One region of the Mesorhizobium sp. M0701 genome, then DNA from elsewhere that is predicted to be linked to it. Evidence: riboswitches for the same ligand, from Rfam matches in the RefSeq annotation. Region 1 holds a riboswitch; each other region holds the start of a gene.
The links. A riboswitch is a leader RNA that binds a small molecule or an ion and turns the genes downstream of it on or off. The one in region 1 is predicted to bind thiamine pyrophosphate.
Positions count from the first base shown of each region.

Region 2: linked by a shared signal. The riboswitch ahead of thiC (phosphomethylpyrimidine synthase ThiC) and the one ahead of thiC (phosphomethylpyrimidine synthase ThiC) in region 1 are both predicted to bind thiamine pyrophosphate.
Region 3: linked by a shared signal. The riboswitch ahead of thiB (thiamine ABC transporter substrate binding subunit) and the one ahead of thiC (phosphomethylpyrimidine synthase ThiC) in region 1 are both predicted to bind thiamine pyrophosphate.

Region 1 is NZ_JAMYPO010000058.1:7,292-15,049, forward strand. It holds gene NKI24_RS32265 (porin) at 676-1,833, shown strand; TPP riboswitch at 2,381-2,497, shown strand; gene thiC (phosphomethylpyrimidine synthase ThiC) at 2,602-4,437, shown strand; partial or broken gene thiO (glycine oxidase ThiO) at 4,441-5,414, shown strand; gene thiS (sulfur carrier protein ThiS) at 5,417-5,614, shown strand; gene NKI24_RS32285 (thiazole synthase) at 5,618-6,391, shown strand; gene NKI24_RS32290 (thiamine phosphate synthase) at 6,388-6,993, shown strand; gene NKI24_RS32295 (hydroxymethylpyrimidine/phosphomethylpyrimidine kinase) at 6,984-7,742, shown strand.
Region 2 is NZ_JAMYPO010000010.1:133,073-140,830, reverse strand. It holds partial or broken gene NKI24_RS12930 (transposase domain-containing protein) at 24-167, shown strand; gene NKI24_RS12925 (DUF6074 family protein) at 884-1,129, shown strand; gene NKI24_RS12920 (YybH family protein) at 2,087-2,542, opposite strand; gene NKI24_RS12915 (Fic family protein) at 3,690-5,234, shown strand; TPP riboswitch at 5,417-5,533, shown strand; gene thiC (phosphomethylpyrimidine synthase ThiC) at 5,639-7,474, shown strand; gene thiO (glycine oxidase ThiO) at 7,471-7,758, shown strand, end outside.
Region 3 is NZ_JAMYPO010000011.1:92,547-100,304, forward strand. It holds gene NKI24_RS13815 (ABC-F family ATP-binding cassette domain-containing protein) at 1-1,346, opposite strand, end outside; gene NKI24_RS13820 (thiamine diphosphokinase) at 1,362-2,006, opposite strand; TPP riboswitch at 2,134-2,248, shown strand; gene thiB (thiamine ABC transporter substrate binding subunit) at 2,292-3,305, shown strand; gene thiP (thiamine/thiamine pyrophosphate ABC transporter permease) at 3,557-5,176, shown strand; gene thiQ (thiamine ABC transporter ATP-binding protein) at 5,173-5,964, shown strand; gene NKI24_RS13840 (M48 family metalloprotease) at 6,219-7,688, shown strand; gene NKI24_RS13845 (RNA polymerase factor sigma-32) at 7,702-7,758, opposite strand, start outside.

The DNA.
Region 1 (7,758 bases):
AGCTGTGGCGCGCCGTCTATCAGGACGAGAGGCTGCTCGACGCGACCGTCAGGTCGGCCGCAATGCCAGGCCGGCGCGCCTACTGACTCCGTGGTGGAGGCAAGGCTGGGCGTTCAGCGCGTGATTGCCGATCATCGCGCTCGCCAAAATGACGGAGTCGTACCGAGCGGTGCCGCCGCATGACGTCTCAACGTCGGGGCTCACAGCAAACAAAGCTGTCGCCATTGAACGAAACTGTCGCGAAGCGAACAGACGAACCGTAGCCGGAGTTTGCCGTTCGTGCTTGGGTTGATCCGCAAGGCAAAAAGGAAGGAAGAGCGAACCAAGGTCCGCCGGCACACTTGAGCTTCAAGCCGCAGCTGCGTCGTCAGGATGGCACGTCATTTGCAGTAGAAGCCTTTGTGACGGCCCGCCCACAACTAGCGGAGATGACGGGGATGATTTGTACAGAAATGTTGGATGGAGTCGTTTCGGCGATTATTATATTTGTAATAACAATCGCATATTTGTAACAATAACACCCAAATCATATGCTCAATTTCTGATGAATATCTGGCGTGACTAGCGCATCAAAACTGCCCAAATTCAACTCAATGCGCATCGTTATCGACTGTTTCCTTAGCAAGACTTCATCACTGACGTCCATTCCTTTTACTCTTTGAACGGAGATCAACAATGAACATTAGGAGCCTCCTCCTCGGCTCAACTGCGGCACTGATTGCCGTTTCCGACGCTCGCGCCGTGACCGCCGTTGCCGAGCCTGACCCGACTGAGTACGTTAAAATCTGCGACGTCTACGGCTCGGGCTACGTCTACATTTCAGGCACTGAGACCTGCGTGCGCATCGGCGGCTATGTCCGTTACGACGTCGGCTTGGGCCATGTCGGATTGGTTGATCACGCAAGAACCTCGGATGTGAGGACTGGTGAGGATCAGGGCACATGGCAAAACAACACGCGCTTCACATTGAAAACTTGGACCGGCCAGGAGACCGAACTCGGCACGTTGAAGACCTACACCGAAACCCGCATGAACTTCGGCAACCGCGGCGCTTCGGTTTCGGACAGTTCTCGGCCCTATGCCTTCAACGGAGACAGCACTTTGACTTTCGCCTGGATTCAGCTTGGTGGCCTCCGAGTTGGTAAGGACTGGTCGGCCTTCGACATGTTTATTGGCGGCGCCGGTGACGTACTCAACCAGACGCCGGTTCCGTACGGCCCTTTCGATACCAATGTGGTTCAGTACTACTTCGACGTCGGGAACGGCTTTTCGGCCGTGGTTTCGCTCGAAGAAGGCTCGGGCGTGGTCGGCACAATCGACAGCTACGCTCCGCACGTAGTCGGCGGCTTGAAATACACACATGGCTGGGGCGCGATCACCGGCGTTGCCGCTTACGATAGCAACTACGAATCGGTGGCCGCCAAGGTCCGTGTCGACATCAATGTCACCAACAAACTGTTGCTGTTCGGAATGTTCGGCTACGGTTCCAGGGGCAAGCTCAACGACGACTCCACGAACGCGATCGACGCTCATGGTCGCGGCTTCTATAAGATTTGGGGCGGGAACTGGGCTTTCTGGGCTGGCGCCGCTTACGAGCTCAACGAGACAACTTCGTTCAAGCTTCAGCTCTCCGGTGATCAGCTCAAGAACCATGGTGTCGCTGCAAACGTCGCCTATGCGTTTCTTCCAGATTTCACAGTTACGGCGGAACTCGACTATGGCCGATACGGTAACTTCGCCGTCGGCAAGCTGGACGCTTCCAACGTGAATTGGACCAACGCCAACAAGAAGAGCAGTGTCGGCGGAATCCTGCGTTTCGAACGCTCATTCTAACGGATGAAAGGGTTGAGCTCCGAGATCCGGTTGAGCGGACCAATCCCGCAACACTCCAAGAGAACGTCGCATGGAAGCTATACGAGATTGGAGCCTCGATCTCGGGGCCGGACGATGTTTCATATCAGATCTGGTCCGGATGATCGCGCAGGCGATATTCATCGCTCGATTATGTGTTTTGATCTGCAGCTCTTTCATTTCCTCATCCCTTCCGCCCGCTTGACGGACCCTGCCATTCAGCAGTACCCGGCCAGGTTTTCCAAACTCGAAGGCCCAGTCGGGTCAGGACGTGTTCAACTTGTTGAGCGATTGTGGGGTGCGGCCCGACGCACTTGAAAATCGCAAATGGATCGCCTCCGTTCAGCCATCCCCGCGGAAATTCGGGCGCGAGAGAACAAGCTCCAGAGCATAAGCGAGGCTGATCGAGGAACAGACGATTCTCAGGCGACGCTCCATCCGATCTTGCGCCTGGCCGAGACGATCGCCCGACGATCCTCGCCGCGGCCAGAACGCGCTTGACAAACCGGAGCCGTCCCGTCCAACCTCACGCATTCACCAGGGGAGTCCCGGCAAGGGGCTGAGATACTGCTGGCATTCGCGGCGCAGTGACCCGTTGAACCTGATCCAGTTCATACTGGCGTAGGGACGGTGCAAGCGCTTTGCGGGAGTTTACGCCCGAGGTCCTGTTTCGGCAGGTCGCTAGAAGCGTCTTTTCATCCTTCCGGCACAGAACTGGGTCTCCAATGCAACGAGCAAAGGAGCCTCAAGATGAATGCCCTCACCCCCGCCGTCTCGACGGGACCGCTGCCTGCCTCACGCAAAATCCACAAATCCGGTACCATCCACCCGCAACTCAGGGTGCCGATGCGCGAAATCTCCGTCCATCCGACGGCAGGCGAGCCGCCGGTGACCGCTTACGATCCGTCGGGCCCCTATACCGATCCGGCTGTCGAAACCAGCATCGAAAAAGGCCTGGCCCGACTTCGCCACGAATGGATTTTGGCGCGCGGCGATGTCGAGGCCTATGACGGCCGCCATGTCCGGCCGGAAGACAATGGATTCGCGACGGGCGAGCGCCTGACGCCGGAGTTTCCCATCCGCAACCGGCCACTCCGGGCCCAGACCGGCAAGGCGGTGACGCAGCTTGCCTATGCGCGCGCCGGCATCATCACACCCGAAATGGAGTTCGTCGCCATCCGCGAGAACCTTGGTCGCGAGATCCTGCACGGCAAGCTTGAGCGCGACGGCGAGGCCTTCGGCGCGGCCGTTCCCGATTTCGTCACGCCGGATTTCGTGCGTGATGAGGTGGCGCGCGGACGCGCAATCATTCCCGCCAACATCAACCATCCCGAGAGCGAGCCGATGATCATCGGCCGCAATTTCCTGGTCAAGATCAACGCCAATATCGGTAACTCCGCCGTCACATCGTCGATGGCTGAAGAGGTCGAAAAGATGGTGTGGGCGATCCGCTGGGGCGCCGACACGGTGATGGATCTGTCGACCGGCCGCAACATCCGCGAATGGATCGTCCGCAACTCGCCGGTGTCGATCGGCACGGTGCCGCTCTACCAGGCGCTCGAGAAAGTCGGCGGCATTGCCGAGGATCTGACCTGGGAGGTTTACCGCGACACGCTGATCGAACAGGCCGAACAGGGCGTCGACTATTTCACCATCCATGCCGGCGTGCGGCTGCACTACATCCCGCTGACCGTTGACCGGGTCACGGGTATCGTCTCGCGCGGCGGCTCCATCATGGCCAAATGGTGCCTGCACCATCACCGGGAAAGCTTCCTCTATGAGCACTTCGCCGAGATCTGCGACATCTGCCGCGCCTATGACGTCTCCTTCTCGCTCGGCGACGGCCTTCGTCCCGGCTCGATTGCCGATGCCAACGACGCGGCGCAATTCGCCGAGCTGGAAACGCTCGGCGAGCTGACGCAGATCGCCTGGGCGAAGGATTGCCAGGTGATGATCGAGGGGCCCGGCCACGTGCCGATGCACAAGATCAAGGCGAACATGGACAAGCAGCTCGCCGTCTGTGGCGAGGCGCCGTTCTATACGCTTGGACCGCTGACGACCGACATCGCGCCGGGCTACGACCACATCACTTCCGGCATCGGCGCGGCGATGATCGGTTGGTTCGGCACCGCCATGCTCTGCTACGTCACGCCCAAGGAGCATCTCGGCCTTCCCGATCGCAACGATGTCAAGATCGGCGTGATCACCTACAAGATCGCCGCCCATGCCGCCGACCTGGCGAAGGGTCATCCGGCGGCGAAAGTCAGGGATGATGCCCTTTCCCGCGCGCGCTTCGAGTTCCGCTGGGAGGACCAGTTCAACCTGTCGCTTGATCCAGAAACCGCGCGATCTTTCCACGACCAGACCTTGCCCAAGGAAGCGCACAAGGTGGCGCATTTCTGCTCGATGTGCGGGCCGAAATTCTGCTCCATGCGCATCTCCCACGACATTCGCGCCGAGGCGCAGAAGGAGGGGATGGCGGCCATGGCGGAGAAATATCGCGCGGGCGGCGATCTTTATATGCCGGTGGAGACGCCCGAGGTAGAAAAACAGGCCTCAGTGCAGGAAGATCAGGGGGCGCGTTGAGCCATGCGCCGCATTCTTGTCAAAGGCGCCGGTGTGGCAGGCCTCACCGTCGCCCATGAATTGGCCGCGCGGGGTGCATCCGTCACGGTTGCTGAAATTCGCAGCCAGATCGGCGGCAATGCCTCCTGGCTCGCCGGCGGCATGCTCGCCCCTTGGTGCGAACGCGAAAGCGCCGAGGAGGCGGTCGTCACTTTCGGCAACGTTGCGGCCGACTGGTGGGAAAGGGCGCTGCCCGGGCTGGTGACGAGGGCCGGCACTCTCGTCGTCGCCCATACGCGCGATGCCTTCGAGCTTGCCCGTTTTGCAGCTCGTACGCGCAACTATGAGTGCGTTGACGAAAAGGCGGTTGCCGCCCTCGAGCCCGATCTTGCCGGCCGCTTTCATCAGGGCCTGTTTTTTGGCGGCGAAGCTCATCTCGATCCCCGTCGGGCTCTCGAAGCCCTCGCCGGCAAACTGCGTGCGATGGGCGTCGTCTTCCTTTTTGAGACGGGTGAGGTTGGCCTTTCCGGCTTTGATCAGGTGATCGACTGCACGGGCATCGCGCGGGCCGACGACGATTTACGCGGCATGCGCGGTGAAATGCTGATCCTCCACACGCGTGATGTCTCTCTCGCGCGGCCAGTGCGTCTCGTGCATCCGCGTCATCCGATCTATATCGTGCCGCGAGCCGATCATCACTTCATGGTCGGCGCGACCATGATCGAAAGTACCATGACGGACCGATCACCGCCCGTTCGCTGATGGAACTCCTCAATGCGGCGTATGCACTCCATCCGGCGTTCGGTGAGGCCGAAATCGTTGAGACGGGAGTGGGCGTGCGCCCTGCCTATCCCCACAATCTGCCGCGGGTGAAGCGCAGGAAGGACGGCACGATCACGATTAACGGCCTTTACCGGCACGGTTTCCTGCTTTCACCGGCCATGGCCGAGCAGGCTACCAGCCTTGTCTTCAACTCATCTGCCGACCAGGGAGCCTGAAAATGAAGCTGATCGTCAACGGCGAAGCGCTTGAAGCCAAGGCAACGACGCTCGACGCTCTTTTGAAGGAGATTGACTATGAGGGCGGCTGGCTCGCCACCGCGCTCAACGGCGACGTAGTGCCCGCGGCCGAACGGGCGGAATTCCGCTTGAGCGAGGGCGACCGGATCGAAATCCTGTCACCCATGCAGGGAGGCTAGCCGATGTTCGATCTTCTCGGGGCAAAGCTTGCCTCACGCCTGCTTCTCGGAACCGCCCAGTATCCTTCGCCGGCCATCCTTGCCGATGCAGTGAAGGCGTCTGGCACTTCGGTGGTGACGGTATCGCTGCGCCGTGAAATGGCCGGCGGCAGGGCCGGCGAGAAATTCTGGTCGCTGATCCGCTCGCTCGGCGTGAGCGTCCTGCCCAATACCGCCGGCTGCCACTCCGTGAAGGAAGCCGTGACGACCGCGAAGATGGCGCGCGAGGTCTTCGGCACGTCCTGGATCAAGCTCGAAGTGATCGGCAACCACGACACGCTGCAGCCGGACGCGTTCGGCCTGGTCGAAGCCGCGCGCGTCCTTTGCGAAGACGGCTTTTTGGTGTTCCCCTATACCACCGACGATCTCGTCGTCGCCGAGCGGTTGCTGGAGGCGGGCTGCAAGGTGCTGATGCCGTGGTGTGCGCCGATCGGCTCGGCGGTCGGACCGGTCAACATCATGGCGCTGCGCTCGATGCGCGGATATTTCCCCGACATTCCGTTGATCGTGGATGCGGGGCTCGGACGGCCATCGCACGCAGCAACCGTAATGGAACTCGGCTTCGACGCTGTGCTCCTGAACACGGCGGTCGCCAAGGCGGCCGATCCGGTCGGCATGGCGCGCGCTTTCAGCAAGGCGGTCGACGCCGGTCGCGAAGCCTATGGTTCGGGACTGCTCGAGCCGCGCGGCGTCGCCGTGCCATCGACGCCGACAATCGGCAGGGCGGTTTTTTCATGAAGCTCGATCCCTTCTACCTGATCGTCGACAGTGCCGCCTGGATCGAACGGCTGGTGCCGCTCGGCGTTAGGCTGGTCCAGCTCCGCATCAAGAACATGGACGAGAACGAGTTGCGCGCGGAAATCCGCCGCGCGAACGGCGTCTGCGCGGTCCATGGTTGCCAACTGATCGTCAACGACTATTGGCGCACGGCAATCGAGGAAGGCTGCGACTTCGTTCATCTCGGCCAGGAGGATTTGGCTGCGGCCGACCTGCTGGCCATTAAGTACGGCGGATTGAAGCTCGGACTTTCGACCCACGATCACACCGAACTGGAAACGGCGCTGGCGGCCGAGCCGGACTATGTGGCGCTGGGTCCTATTTATCCGACGAGCCTCAAGAAGATGAAATGGCCGCCGCAAGGGCTTGAACGGCTCAGCGAGTGGAAACGACGGGTCGCGCCGATCCCGCTGGTCGCCATCGGTGGCCTCAACCCCGACCGGCTCGACGGCGTATTCGAGGCTGGGGCAGACAGTGCCGCGGTGGTCACCGACGTCACGCTGCATCCTGACCCTGAAGCGCGCACCAGAGAGTGGATAAAAGAGACCGCCCGATGGCGCTGAGGCAGGAATCGCATGTACTTGTCGTCGGCGGATCGGACTCCAGTGGGGGTGCCGGAATCGCGCGCGATATCGAGACGCTCTCCTCCATGGGCGTGCGCAGCTGCCTTGCCGTCACTGCGGTGACGGTGCAAACATACGACATCGTCACGGACATCCTTCATCTGCAACCCGGTCTGGTGGCCGATCAGATGCGTGCAGCGCTGCAGGCCAACAAGCTGGCGGCCGTCAAAATCGGCATGCTCGCAACGGCTGAGATCGTCGCTGCGGTTGCCGCTGTGCTGCGCGAAAATCCGCGCATACCGGCAGTCCTCGATCCGGTGCTGGCTTCCACGTCGGGCCGAGCGCTTCTTGAAGCAAGCGCCATCCCCATCATGAAGCAGCATCTGATGCCACTTTGCCGTATCGTCACACCCAATCTCATCGAACTGGCGCTTCTTGCCGGCTCAGAGCTAGCGGTGGATGAGGTCGGCGCGCTTCAACAAGGACAACAACTGCTCGCCGCCGGGGTTCAGGCCCTGCTGATCAAAGGCGGCCACGGCTCAGGACCTCGCTCAACGGATGTTCTCGTTCGACCTAACCAAGAACCCGTGCGCCTTGACACTCGTCGGCTGGCAAGAACGATGCGCGGCACCGGCTGTGCCCTGGCCAGCGCGATAGCCGCGTATCTGGCGATCGGGGCCTCGATTGAGGAAGCGGTGCGCCAGGCCAAGCTTCTGGTGTTCGAAAAGATTTGGAAACACCCCATATGAGAATCAGGCTCGCGAT
Region 2 (7,758 bases), on a different contig from region 1:
GCATAGTTCGACGGTCGCCATAAACACGCAAACTTAACGGCATCGAGCCGCTCGGCTATCTCGCCGACGTCCTCACTAGGATCGTCAACGGCTATGCCAACAGCCGAATCGACGATCTCCTGCCATGGGCCTACGTCACCGCACCCAATCTCAAGGCCGTGATCTGAATTCGGGTGATACGCGGCCTCGCCAGTTCATTCGGCTAGTTCAAGACCCCCCTGAACTCGCTCCTCGATCGCCTTCAGGAAATGGTCGGACGTCGATGTCCATCCAAAGAGTATCTGCACGAGCGTGATCGAGGCGTCATGATTGCTCCTTGAGGCATCCCAGGAGATGGGCTCGCTAGTGCAATCCGTTAGCAGTATGCAGACAAGTGGCTGCATTTTTATTCTCCCACCAGCATGAGGGTCGCTCTTTGCGCCCTTGGTTATCATGATCGGCCACCTACATCGCGTCAACAAAAGGGGGAGCTACATCCTGCTTGGGAGCCCAAGGAACAGCGGTTATACTGCTGCGCGGGGCAATGAAGTCGATCGGCTGACGATGCCGGAGCGTGCCGGCTTGCTCCGTTCGCGCAGCAGCGACGATCAAATCCTATCGTGACGACATCGGCTATTCCGGAACGCCAGCCAATGACACCGGCTCTGGAATCGATTGGGAGCATTGTCGAGATTTTTCCGGCCCTGAAGAGCGGAGATCGGCCAATGTCCGCTCTTACCCATTCCTGCCCGACAGTTTGCGCCCAAGCCATCGCGCTCATTGGCTAATCGCGGCACCGTTCAGCGCCCGCACAGAACTCTTACTACTACCAAAAAGAACGCCGTTAACCAGATTTTCTAACCCGCCAATGCTTAATCGCGAGACTGAATGGGTGAGGTGATCGGTGTCAAGCATAAGGGCGTTTCCGCTGTATCGGCGGCGGAAGTTGGTCGAGGGAGTTGCCCGCGTGCTGGAATCCAAGAACGGCGAGGAGGCGAATGCGTTCTGGCGCAGCACCGCCAAGACAATTCTCGTTCAGTTGTCCGAATCAGGAATTGCACCCGGGCGCGCCGAACAGGAAATTGGAACGCTTCTTCATGCCGTCTTACGCGAGATAGCCAGCCGGAGTGCTGCGAAACGCACACTCTAGCGTCGACTCACGACGAATGATTGCCGCTTGCAGACTCGACTAGGCTTCGCACATGTTACTGCACTGCTCCCGTCGAATGCCAGGTTTCTCACCCCTCATTGCAATATGCGCAGCCGAACTGGCTCGGCCAAGCCGGTTTCGGCAAAAGGCAGGCAGCTAGCGCGGCTCCCGCCCAAAAAGCCAGTTTCGAATATTTCATTGTTTACTCCAGCTGGCACGTGCCCGGTGGCAGCCAGCTGGAAACCTGGCGGAGCCAACCAATTGAGATCGTGAAACACTCCACTTACGCCAATGGTTACGCTCGCTGCCTATCGCCGCGCTGGCCCTAATCACCGTCCGTCGCGGTCTATAATGGGTCGGCTGGCTGCTCCGCGTCGCAATGCTGAATGCCGAAGGACTGGCGCGGCCATGGACAGGCAAGCGCAGGTCCTGATGCGATGTTTGCTGAATCCGGTTGCTGGGCTTGCATTCCATGGTGGTATTGGCTCGAATAAGCTTCTGGCGGGCAGTGTCCGTTCGAATGATGCTTTTGCGTTGCCTTGAGCGCAAGTTTTTGGCCAGCCAGCCAGCGCCTCCTCTTAAGCATGCTGCTGGTCAAGGCCCAGCGGCCTCTAGCTGCTAGTCCCCCCTCAACCAAGCCGCTGGGCCATACCCGCTAGAGCGAAGCGTGCTGTCTCGCACATTAGCAATCCCTTGCTTAAGCACGCTCCAGACTCGTTTCATGAAGCGGGGAATTGGAATTGGTGACGTGGTCGCAATCACCGCGACTGATCAGCGATCCGCCAAATTGGCGGCAAATCCATTGGAAAGCGCGCCAGACCGAAGCTATACCGCGCGGTTAGCCGGTCCCATCGTCCTGCCACCACTCGACAGCGCTGGCAATAGAGCACCAGATCCCGGTCAATACAGCCGCCCTACCCTTCGCAAGACAGTCGATGAGGGCCTGGATATCTATCCCTATTCGGCCGCACCTAAGTTCCAGATGTCCCGATGTAGGCGCCATGTCCCGTCGTCGCCCTTTTTCCAGACGACGAGATACTTGCCCGCGACGGTGGAGAGGGCGCCGCCTTTGCTCGGCACACCGAGCGTAAATGCGCCAACTTCGTAGGCGAGATTCCCGCTCCCTTCCACTTCCAGCGCCTTCAGGGTGAGATTCTTCATCCCGGCCTTGATTGCGCCCTGCCAGAATTCTTCCACGCCCTTGCGGTCATCGACGCGTTTGCCGTCGGGTGGCAGCAGGGCGGCATCGTCGGTATACATTTGACCTACCGCTGCTGCGTTTCCGCTGTTGAAGGCGTCCATGAATTTTACCAACGCCGCTTCGATGTCCTCACGAGCCGAGTGGGCGGCCGCAGACAATGCAGACGAAAGAAGCAGCACAGCAGCAAATGCAAATGACTGAACCAGTCTCATTTCGTCCTCCCTTGCGTGCCCGACATGCCCACCCGATGAATAGCGCCGACCCGAGGGCGCCGCGGCGTTCGATGGCCAGGCGCGGATCATATTAGACTTATCTGATATGACGGCGCAAGCGCAGCTGCGACCCTCTGAACGACCAGCGTAGCAGCTGCCGGAGAGCTTCAAAGCGGCGGCTACCGCCTCACTGCCCTCCTCGTCTCGACGAAAGAGTTCGTTCGAATGATGCTTTTCCGTGGCTTTGCTCGCAAGTTTTCGTCAGCCAGCACAGGGCCTCCTCTTACGCTCGCTGGTCGTCAAGGCCCGGCGGCCACTAGCTGACAGTCCCCCCGCAGCCAAGCCGCTGGGCCCCTCGACGTGGGGAACGAGCATTGGAGACGATGTCGCGCTTTCCGTTACAGCCCGAAGGCGGGTGACAGATGACCGCGTCAGCCTCTCCACCCCGAGCTACGATTTCACGCATTCGATCAGGCACAGCTCTCTCGGGCTAGCGCGCCAAGCATGAGTTAGCTCCCGAATGAGCAGGTGCCGCCCAGTTCAGCTTCGGCCCTTGCGCGCGCAAAGTATTGGGCGAGATCGATCGGCAGTCCGGTCGGCAAATTGGGGCAGCGATGGCGAGAATGAATGCCAGGAACTTCCCTTCGGTGCCGCTTCGTCGATCTGTTTGCCGACAAGACGCGCGCGCTGCGTGCCGCCCCATACCGCAGAGAACTCACTTCAGGTCACACACACACACACGACGCCACCGAGACCCTGCATCACTTTTCTACTCCGACGCCGCCACGTCACCAAGATCAGTCGCGAGCGTGATCGCGGCTATCAAATCGGGATCGCGCGCCGGAGCGCTCTATGAGTGAGCCCCGAACGGCGCGCTGCTCCTCGAGCAATCCGGCTCGACGTAAGGCGGGCCATCCGTGCCGGCCTCGTGACTAAGAGACGGGCGAATGGCGGTTCCTGGACTCACCTTTTTGTCTGAAGTCGCTTCCTTGAGCCGGTGGCGGAGTTCTTGCTTGATCGACTTCAGCACCGTCTTAGAATCGGTTTTCGGAAAATTTGTCTTGTAGCATCAATTTTCATGGAATAGGATCATTTTTCATAGGATTTGGCCGGCTAAACCAAAATTCGATGGAAGGATTCGCTTTTCATGCCTGCGGTGCAACAGCACCAATTTTCAGGTCCTGTTACCGTTTTTCAGGAACTCCGCCTTCCTGAAACGGCGACCCCGGCCGGGTACAGCGCCCTGATCGGAGCCTACAGGCTCGCCGTGCCCTTGCCCCGTAGGTTGTTCGCCACTGGCGAGCATCATCGCATTACCGAACGGGATGGCTGGCGGATCATGACCCCCCGCCACGCCCCAAATCCTACCCTCGAGGGCCACCTGACCTTTGCGCTCAAGTACGAGGGACTGGACCTTGCCGTCCTCAAGCGGCTGTTCCAAGTGACCGGTCCCGCGCCGATCGAGGCGCTGGTCCGTGAAAGCCCGACCGGCAGTTATGCCCGCCGCATCTGGTTTTTATATGAATGGCTGAGGGGCGCGCGTATCGATCTGCCGGACGCGGCGGCCGGACGATACATTCCGGTTGTCGATCCCGAGCTGCAGTGGCCCGGACCCGACAAGACCGCTTCGCGCTACCGCGTAAGGGACAATCTCCCCGGCACGCGTGAGTTCTGCCCTCTGGTGTTCCGCACCAAGATTCTGGAAAAATTCATCGGCCTTGAACTACCGCGGCGCGCGGAGGCAATCGTAGCGGACGTGCCGCGCGACCTCCTTGCTCGGACCGCCGCCTTTCTTTTGCTCAAAGACTCGCGATCAAGCTATGCGATCGAGGGCGAGCACCCGCCGCAAGATCGCATCCAGCGCTGGGGCCGCGCCATCGGCGAAGCCGGCCGCTGGCCGATCGATCGCGATGAGCTGCTGCGTCTGCAAAGAATTGTACTTGGCGACGCCCGTTTCGTAAGACTTGGCTTCCGAAAAGAAGGAGGTTTCGTCGGCGAGCATGACCGAGACAACGGCACGCCCTTGCCCGATCACATCGGCGCTCGGCCCGAGGACCTGCCGCGGCTAATCGATGGAATGGCAGCGTTCGATCAGGGCCCCGCGCAAAAGCTTGATGCAGTCGTAGCCGCCGCAATCCTCGCCTTCGGCTTTGTCTACATTCACCCATTCGAGGACGGAAACGGCCGCATTCACCGCTACCTAATCCACCACGTCCTTGCCATGCGCGGCTTCAATCCGCCGGGAGTGGTCTTTCCCGTCTCGGCCGCGATCCTGGACCAGATCAACGAGTACAGGGGCGTGCTCGAGAGCTATTCGCAGCGCCTTCTGCCGTTGGTGGAATGGGAACCGACGCCGCAATTCAACGTCCGGGTGCTGAATGACACCGGTGATTTCTACCGGTTCTTCGATGCAACCCCGCACGCCGAATTCCTCTATGCCTGCGTTCAGCGGACGATCGAACGGGACCTTCCCGAGGAAACCGCATTTCTGCAGCGCTACGATCAGTTCCGGCAGCAGGTGGACGCCTTTATCGACATGCCCGAGCGGTTGACCGATCTGCTCTTCCGTTTTCTTCACCAGAATGATGGACATCTATCGAATCGCGCGCGCGAAAAGGAATTCGCCGCGCTGACCAGTGACGAGGCAGGAAGAATCGAGGCGATCTACGCGCAAACCTTTGGTGCCCATTGAAGGTGTGATCATCAGGATCGATTTTTAGTCCGACGGTTTGCGATTCCCTTGTCCCTGCCTTCATCTCCGACGCTTGACTTGTCGCCGAGACATGCACGATTTTTTCCGCACGGTCTGACCGGCCGCCGATCAGCCGCGGCCAGAACGCGCTTGACAAACCGGAGCCGTCCCGTCCAACCTCACGCATTCACCAGGGGAGTCCCGGCAAGGGGCTGAGATACTGCTGGCTTTCGCGGCGCAGTGACCCGTTGAACCTGATCCAGTTCATACTGGCGTAGGGACGGTGCAAGCGCTTTGCGGGAGTTCACGCCCGAGGTCCTGTTTCGAGCAGGTCGACCAAAGCGTCTTTTCATCCTTCCGGCACAGAACTGGGTCTCCAATGCAACGAGCAAAGGAGCCTCAAGATGAATGCCCTCACCCCCGCCGTCTCGACGGGACCGCTGCCTGCCTCACGCAAAATCCACAAATCCGGTACCATCCACCCGCAGCTCAGGGTGCCGATGCGCGAAATCTCCGTCCATCCGACAGCCGGCGAGCCGCCCGTCACCGTCTACGATCCGTCCGGCCCCTATACCGACCCGACTGTCGAAACCAGCATTGAAAAGGGCCTGGCCCGGCTTCGCCACGAATGGATCTTGGCGCGTGGCGATGTCGAGGCCGGTGACGGTCGCCATGTCCGGCCGGAGGACAACGGATTCGCGACGGGCGAACGCCTGACGCCGGAATTTCCCATCCGCCACCGACCGCTCAGGGCCAAAGCAGGCAAGGCGGTGACGCAGCTTGCCTACGCGCGCGCAGGCATCATCACACCCGAAATGGAGTTCGTCGCCATCCGCGAGAACCTTGGTCGCGAGATCCTGCACGGCAAGCTTGAGCGCGACGGCGAGGCTTTCGGCGCGACACTGCCCGATTTCGTCACGCCCGAATTCGTGCGTGACGAGGTGGCGCGCGGACGGGCGATCATTCCCGCCAACATCAACCATCCCGAGAGCGAGCCAATGATCATCGGCCGCAATTTCCTGGTCAAGATCAACGCCAATATCGGTAACTCCGCCGTCACATCGTCGATGGCGGAAGAGGTCGAAAAGATGGTGTGGGCGATCCGCTGGGGCGCCGATACGGTGATGGACCTGTCGACCGGCCGCAACATCCACAACATCCGCGACTGGATCGTCCGCAACGCGCCGGTGCCGATCGGCACGGTGCCGCTGTACCAGGCGCTCGAAAAGGTCGGCGGCATTGCCGAGGATCTGACCTGGGAGGTCTACCGCGACACGCTGATCGAACAGGCCGAGCAAGGCGTCGACTATTTCACCATCCACGCCGGCGTGCGGCTGCATTACATCCCGCTGACCGTCGACCGGGTGACGGGTATCGTCTCGCGCGGCGGCTCAATCATGGCCAAATGGTGCCTGCACCATCACCGGGAAAGCTTCCTCTACGAGCACTTCGCCGAGATCTGCGACATCGCCAGAGCCTACGACGTCTCCTTCTCGCTCGGCGACGGCCTTCGTCCAGGCTCGATCGCCGATGCCAACGACGCGGCGCAGTTCGCCGAGCTGGAAACGCTCGGCGAGCTGACGCAGATCGCCTGGGCGAAGGATTGCCAGGTGATGATCGAGGGGCCTGGCCACGTGCCGATGCACAAAATCAAGGCGAACATGGACAAGCAACTCGCCGTCTGCGGCGAGGCGCCGTTCTATACGCTTGGACCGCTGACGACCGACATCGCGCCGGGCTACGACCACATCACCTCAGGCATCGGCGCCGCGATGATCGGCTGGTTCGGCACCGCCATGCTCTGCTACGTCACGCCCAAGGAGCATCTCGGCCTTCCCGATCGCAGCGACGTCAAGATCGGCGTGATCACCTACAAGATAGCCGCCCACGCCGCCGACCTGGCGAAGGGCCATCCGGCAGCGAAAGTCAGGGATGATGCGCTTTCCCGCGCGCGCTTCGAGTTCCGCTGGGAGGACCAGTTCAATCTGTCGCTCGACCCGGAAACCGCGCGGTCCTTCCACGACCAGACCTTGCCCAAGGAGGCGCACAAGGTGGCGCATTTCTGCTCGATGTGCGGACCGAAATTCTGCTCGATGCGTATCTCTCACGACATCCGCGCCGAGGCACAGAAAGAGGGCATGGCGGCGATGGCGGCGAAATACCGCGAGGGCGGCGATCTCTACGTGCCGGCGGACGAGACCGACGCACCGCTCATACCTCAGCCACGTGAGCGATCATGAGGGTCTTGGTCAAAGGGGCCGGCGTCGCCGGCCTCACCGCCGCCTTCGAGTTCGCCGCACGCGGCGCGGCGGTTACCGTTGCCGAGATAAGGCCTGCCCTTGGGGGCAATGCGTCGTGGTTCGCCGGCGGCATGCTGGCGCCATGGTGCGAGCGTGAAAGCGCCGAGCAGCCGGTGCTGGATCTCGGGCGCGGTGCCGCCGACTGGTGGGATGCCGCAACGCCCGGCCAGGTGACGCGGGCCGGAACGCTGGTCGTGGCCGCGCCGCGCGATGCGGGCGAGCTC
Region 3 (7,758 bases), on a different contig from region 1:
CCGGCGACCAGTTCCTGCAGCAGCTCCAGCGTCTCCATGTCAAGATCGTTGGTCGGCTCGTCGAGCACAAGCAGGTTTGCCGGCCGCGCCAAAACGCGGGCGAGGATCAGCCGTGCCCGCTCGCCGCCTGAAAGCTCGCGCACCGGCGTGCGCGCCTGTTCCGGCTTGAACAGGAAGTCTTTCATGTAAGAGACGACGTGGCGCTGCTCGCCATTGATGACGAGGTTCTCGCCGCGCCCGTCGGTGAGATACTGCGCCAATGTCTCCTGCGGGTCGACGGCTTCGCGCTTCTGGTCGAGCGTGGCGATCTCCAGATTTGTGCCGAGCCGCACCGTGCCCGCGTCCGGCTTCAATTCGCCGGTCAGCATCTTCAACAGCGTCGTCTTGCCGGCGCCGTTCGGCCCGACCAGACCGACGCGATCGCCGCGCTGGATGCGGGTCGAGAATCCCTTGACCACGGTCAGATCGCCAAAGCTCTTCTCGATGTTCTTGGCTTCGATCACCAGCTTGCCGGATTCGGCGGCGTCGCTGGCTGTCATCGTCGCCGCACCCTCGGCGCCGCGATGACCACGAAAGCGCTGGCGCATGGTCTGCAACTCACCGAGCCGGCGCATGTTGCGCTTGCGCCGCGCTGTCACCCCATAGCGCAGCCAGTGCTCCTCGCGGACGATCTGGCGACCGAGCTTGTGCTGCTCGCGCTCTTCCTCCTCCAGCACCGTGTCGCGCCATTCCTCGAAATAGCCAAAGCCCTTGTCGAGACGGCGGGTCTGGCCGCGGTCGAGCCAGATTGTGGCGCGTGACACGCGCTCGAGAAAACGGCGGTCATGCGAGATGACGACCAGTGCCGAGGAGGTGCGGGCAAGCTCCTCCTCCAGCCATTCGATGACCGAAAGGTCAAGATGATTGGTCGGCTCATCGAGGAGGAGAATGTCGGGCTCCGGCGCCATGACGCGGGCGAGGGCGGCGCGCCGCGCCTCGCCGCCGGAGAGGTCGTTCGGCCGTTCCTCGCCGGATAGGCCGAGATGCTCCATCAGGTAGGTGGCGCGGTAGGGATCGTCGGCCGGCCCGAGCCCCGCCTCGACATAGGCGCGGACAGTCGCAAAGCCGTCCATGTCGGGCATTTGCGGCAAGTAGCGCACGGTCGCCGATGGCTGGCGGAAGACTTCGCCGTCCTGCGGTTCGATCAGCCCGGCGGCGATCTTGAGGAGCGTCGACTTGCCAGAGCCGTTGCGGCCGACCAGGGCGATCTTGTCGCCAACTGAGGCTGTCAGGGCGGCACCGTCTAGCAGCGGCGTGCCGCCAAAGGTCAGCTTTATCCCGTCGAGATTGAGAAGCGGCGGCGCCATGTCAGCTTTCTGGGCTCAGCTTTCCGGAAGAGGATAGGGATGCGCGAGCAGCAGCGCGCGGCCGCTGGCCAGCGCGATTTCCAACCGGCCCCTGACCTCGTTGGAAATGGTCAGCGACGAGCCGAACGCAACCTCGACATGGTCGAGCGGCCATTTGGCGCCGGTGACTGTCAGGCCGGCGAGATCCGAAAAGCCGAGCACCGAAAACAGCGTGCCGTCGGCATAGTCGAAGTCAGTCTTTCCCGGCAGCAAGGGAATGCCTTCCTGTGCGCCGCTGGTCAAAAGCACTTCCGTCCCGCCTTCCGCCAGCCGGACGCTCAGCGCCAGATGCAGGAAGATGTGGTCGGTACGTTTGCCGCCGAAGGCGCCTGCGAGCACAAGGCTGGTCGCACCACGTTCGAGTGCGGCGGCGATAGCGAGTTCACCGTCGGTCTTGTCTTTTTCGGCGGGAAACACCTGCCGTGGCACGGCGGCCAGATCCTCCGGCAACTCGGCAGGCACCGAATCGAAATCGCCGACCCAGAGTTCCGGCCTCAGGCCCAGCATGCGGGCATGGCCGATGCCGGCATCGGCGGCGATGACACGCGAGCCTTCGACCTGGCGGTCGAGCAGCGGCGTGCGGATGAGATCGCCGCCAAGCAGGATGGTGAATGTGCTCATATCTCGTGGCCCTTACCAGCCCTGCCCCGGAAACGGAAGATGAAACGGCAGACGAAACGGAAGGCTGGGCTTTGGATGCCCGGCAAACTTCCGCTTGCGCAGCACTTCCGCCGGGCCTATGTGTCGCAACGCTCTAACGGGGTGCCGGACGCGATTTTCGCGGACCGGCTGAGAGGCAAGACTGCCAACCCGCTGAACCTGATCCGGTTTGTACCGGCGGAGGGATTAGACGTTTCGGACAGCCCGACGCCTCAATTCCTTTCAACGCGAACGAAGGAGGCGCCGATGCGCAGTTTTTTCCACTCTCTTGTCTCAATTGTCCTGCTTGCGGCATCCGCGCTCGCCTTGCCAGGGCAGGCATCGGCACAGGATAGGCTGACGATCTATACCTATGAAAGCTTCACCGCCGATTGGGGTCCGGGACCGGCGGTGAAGAAGGCCTTCGAGGCCGAATGCAGTTGCGTCGTCGAATTCGTCTCGGTCGCCGACGGCGTGGCGCTGCTCAACCGTGTGAAGCTGGAAGGCGCCGCGACCAAGGCCGATATCGTACTTGGCCTCGATACCAATTTGACGGCGGATGCCAAGGCAACCGGCCTGTTTTCGCCGCATGGCGCAATATCGGGCGTCAGTGTGCCGGGCGGCTGGAGCGACGATATTTTTGTGCCGTTCGACTATGGCTATTTCGCCATCGTCTACGATACCGAAAAACTGAAGAGCCCGCCGAAGAGCCTCAGGGAATTGGTCGAGGGCGATGCCGGAGAGAAGATCGTCATCCAGGATCCGCGCACCTCGACGCCGGGCCTTGGCCTGCTGCTGTGGGTCAAGTCGGTCTATGGCGACAAGGCGCCGGAAGCCTGGGCCAAACTCAAGGCGAAGGTGCTGACGGTAACGCCGGGCTGGAGCGAGGCCTACGGCCTGTTCACCAAGGGCGAGGCGCCGATGGTGCTGTCCTACACCACCTCGCCGGCCTACCACATGGTCGCCGAAAACACCGAGCGCTACCAGGCGGCGTCCTTCGAGGAGGGCGAATATCTGCAGATCGAGGTTGCGGGGATCACCACCAAGGGTGCGAAGAACCCGCTGGCAGAAAAGTTCATTGCCTTCATGACCGGACCGAAATTCCAGGATGTCATTCCCGAAACCAACTGGATGTTCCCGGCCGGCAAAACCGACAAGCCGCTCAACCCGGCGTTCGACAAGCTGGTCAAGCCGACCAAGACCTTGCTGTTCAGCCCGGAAGACGTCGCGGCCAACCGCAAGGCCTGGGTCGATGAGTGGCTTGCGGCGATGAGCAAGTAGGGCTCAAGCCTCGTCGGATGTTTGCGCCAAGCCACCCCCCTCTGGCCTGCCGGCCATCTCCCCCTCAAGGGGGGAGGTCGGCAGCTTTGTCGCCTCTCCTCGTCCTGCCACTTGTGAGATTGGCGAAGGCGGCTGAGTGCGCAATCCCCCCCCTTGAGGGGGAGATGGCCGGCAGGCCAGAGGGGGGTGGGCTCGGCCATTGTCAGGTGTTTCCTTCGATCAACACCTGTCGTAGCGTCGGGTAGCGCGACATGCGTACGCGTCATCCGGCCGATCCCCGCGTCACTGCCGGCATCGTCGCGCTCGCCGCCATCGCGCTGCTGATCGGCGGTGCATTCGCCGGGCTCGTCGTCGAAGCCACACGCGACCTGTCCGGCGCCGCCGCCGCTTTCGATTCCTATCTCTTGCGCGTCGTCCGTTTCACGCTCTGGCAGGCTCTGCTGTCGACCCTGCTCTCCGTCGCACCGGCGCTGTTTGTCGCGCGTGCACTGTCGCGGCATCCACAGCTTTTCGGGCGAGGCTTCATCCTGCAGCTTTTCGCCGTGCCGCTGGCGCTGCCGGCCATTGTTGCCGCACTCGGTGTCTTGGCGCTCTATGGCCGCGCCGGCCATTTTGCCGGCACGCTGGGCGCGCTAGGCGGCCAGAGCTGGCCCGGCATCTATGGCCTGTCGGGCATACTCGTCGCCCATGTCTTCTTCAACCTGCCGCTAGCGACGCGGCTGTTCCTGGAGGCGTTGCAGACCGTGCCGGCCGACCAATGGCGGCTGGCGAGCCAGCTTGGCATGGGTGCTGCGCCGGCCTTCCGGCTGATCGAATGGCCACCGCTGCGTGCGGTCTTGCCCGGCGTTGCCGGGCTCGTTTTCATGCTGTGCATCACCTCCTTCACCATCGTGCTTACGCTCGGCGGCGGACCCAGCGCGACGACGCTCGAGGTTGCCATATACCAGGCGCTGCGTTTTGACTTCGACCCGGCGCGGGCGGTGACGCTGACCCTGCTGCAGATTGCCCTGACCTTCGTCGTTGTGCTGGCCTTGACGCGGCTCGGCGCCAATATGGTCGGGGATGCCAATCTGCCGGTGGCGCCGCGCCGGTATTTTTCAGCCGGTGCGGCCGAGACCGTGCTGAACGCATTGGCGATCGGGCTCGCACTGCTGTTTGTCGCCGGGCCGATGGCGGCCACGTTGGCAGCCGGGCTTGGCGCCGATCTCGGCCGCCTGGCCGGCGAGAGCGCGGTGCGGCAAGCGACGGCGACCAGTGCCGTGCTCTCCCTCCTATCGGCGCTGCTCTCTGTGGCGTTGTCGCTGTCGCTGGTTATGGCGCGCCGGGCGCTGGCGCTCACCCGGCGGCAGGGCCGGCGGACACTGCTCGAACATCTGGCCGACACCGGTGCGGGGTTCGTCCTGGTGGTGCCGCCCATCGTCATCGGCGCCGGCTGGTTCCTGCTCTTGCGCACCGTCGGCGATGTCTTTGCGATTGCCCCTGTCATGGTGGTTGCGGTCAATGCGGTGATGGCGATGCCGTTCGCCATCCGCGCCATCCGCCCTGCCTATGACGCGGCGAGCGAACGCCACGAACGGCTCTGCGCACAGCTTGGTATCTCGGGCTGGAACCGGTTGCGGCTGGTCGACTGGCCGTCGCTGCGGCGGCCGCTCGCCACCGGCTTCGCTTTCGCCATGGCGCTGTCGCTCGGCGATCTCGGCGTCATTGCGCTATTCGGCAGCGATTCCGTGCAGACCTTGCCCTATCTGCTGCTGGCGCGCATGGGCAGTTACCGCACCGAGGATGCGGCCGGCCTGGCGCTGCTGCTCGGCCTTGTCTGCCTGGCGCTGGTGCTGACCGCGGACTGGCTGGGAAGGAGGGAGAAATCATGATGCCGATCAGCCCGGAACGGTCCATTTCGGTGGAAAAAGGCGCGGCCGTACGACTCGATAATGTCTCGTTCAGCTATGGTGAAACGCCGCTTATATTCGATGTCGATTTCCCGGCGTCGGAAATCACCGCCATCATGGGGCCGAGCGGTTCGGGAAAGTCGACGTTGCTCAATCTGGTGGCCGGCTTCGAGACGCCGCGGTCAGGCCGCGTGCTGATCGGCGGCGCCGACGTCAGCACTGCGCCGCCATCAGCGCGGCCGGTATCGATGGTGTTCCAGGAAAACAACCTGTTTGCCCATCTTTCCGTCGAGCAGAATGTCGGGCTCGGCCGCTCGCCTTCGCTCAGGCTGAGCGAGGCTGACCGCGCCGCAATCGCCGCAGCGCTGAAGCGCGTCGGCCTTGCCGGCAAGGAAAGCCGGCTGCCGCGCGAACTCTCCGGCGGCGAGCGGCAGCGCGTCGCGCTCGCCCGGGTGCTGGTGCGCGACCGGCCGGTGCTGTTGCTCGACGAGCCGTTCGCTTCGCTCGGACCGGCACTGCGCGACGACATGCTCGACCTGGTGGCCGACGTCCATTCGGAGCAGCGCATGACGGTGCTATTCGTCACGCACCAGCCGGACGATGCGCGCCGTATCGGCCAAAACATGGTTTTCCTGGATGGTGGCACGGTTGCCGCGACGGGCACCGCGGCCGATTTTTTCGTCGGGGCTGGACCGGAGGCATTCCGACGCTATATCGGCTCGGGTCCGTTTGCGGCTGGATCACGAGATGTTGCCCGGAAGCGGACATAATTTATGGTCAAACCGGCGGAAGGCGAAGCGGCGCTTGCTTGCCATGGTCGAGGTAGTGTGGCTAGGTCCGCCAGGAGCTGGTCCGGCTTAGACCGTGATTTGCCCTTGCTGCCTCGTATCTGTCGGACGCACGAAGGACGCCGTAGCACTTGATTTCGCGCGTGATGCTTTCCGGAAATCGCGCCCGATTTTCGCGGTCACGTCCCAGGACTTGAAAGGAAGCCGATCTGCCGACCGGCATCGACAATCGGAGGGTGAAACCGCTGGCGCGCTTTCTGGCGCTGGCCGGTCTCGCCGTGGCGCTGGCAAGCTGCCAGATGTTCACGCCTCCCGACGTGCAGGAATCAGGCTTTCAGCCCTCAGACAAGCCGATCACGGTCGACAATGTCGCCGCCAACGGCAAGCTCGCTCAACTGGCGAAGGCGCAGCACCCGCGCATCCTCGCCACCTATGGCGGTGAGTATTCCGACCCCAAGCTCGAGCGCATGGTGGCCAAGATCGTCGGCAGACTGACCGTGGTGTCGGCCAACCCAACCCAGACCTACCGCATCACCATCCTCAACTCGCCCAACGTCAATGCCTTCGCGCTGCCGGGCGGCTATCTCTACATCACCCGCGGGCTGCTGGCGCTGGCCAACGATTCGGCCGAGCTTGCCGCCGTCATCGCGCATGAGATGGGCCACGTTACGGCCAACCACGGCCTGCAGCGCCAGCAGCTGGAAGCCGAGGAGGGGTTGGCGACCAAGGTCGTTTCGGATGTGCTCGGCGACAACCCGACGGCCAAGGCGGCGCTGATCCGCGGCAAGCTGAGGCTGGCCCAGTTCTCGCGCAATCAGGAGCTGGAGGCCGACGCCATCGGCATCAAGTCGATCGGCGAAGCCGGTTTCGATCCCTACGCCGCCGGCCGCTTCCTGCAGTCGATGTCGGCCTATACCGATTTTCGCTCGATCAGCGGCGCTACCGACGCCAGCCTCGACTTCCTGGCGACGCACCCCAACACGCCGCAGCGTATCGACCTCGCGCAGCGCCACGCCCGCCAGTTCGGCGCGCCCGGTGTCGGGTCGCGCGACCGCGATTCATTTCTTGCCGGCGTAGATGGGCTGCTTTACGGCGACACGCCGGAGGAAGGCTACGTGCGCGGCGAAACCTTCCTGCACCCCGGCCTCGGCGTGTCGTTCTCGGTGCCCAACGGTTTCGTCATCGACAATTCGGCGGCGGCGGTGACGGCGACCGGCCCGGGCGACATGGCGATCCGCTTCGACGGCGTTTCGATCGACAAGAACCGCTCGCTGACCGACTACATCCGCAGCGGTTGGGTTGCCGGCCTCGACGACAGCAGCGTGCGCCAGGAGACGATCAACGGCAACGAAGCGGCAACCGCGCATGCCGGCGCCGATGGCTGGCAATTCGACATTGCGGTGATCCGCGCCGGCGGCCAGGTCTACCGCTTGCTGACTGCTGCACCGTCGGCCAGCACCTCGCTGAGCACGGTGGCGCGCTCGGTCAGCGGCTCGTTCCGCATCCTGAGTGCTGCCGAGAAGGCGGCGTTGAAGCCGCTGCGTATCCGCATCGTCACGGTGCAGCCCGGCCAGACAATGGGCTCCCTGGCCGCACAGATGGTCGGCGTCGACCGCAAGCTGGATTTGTTCAGGGTGCTCAACGCGCTGTCGCCGGGTGCCGCGGTTTCGGCCGGCGACAAGGTCAAGATCGTCACCGACAAATAGCAGCCGACGCGATTCAGGCTGCGAGAAATTCCGGATTCTGCTTTACCAGCGCCGCCTTGAGCTTTTCCAT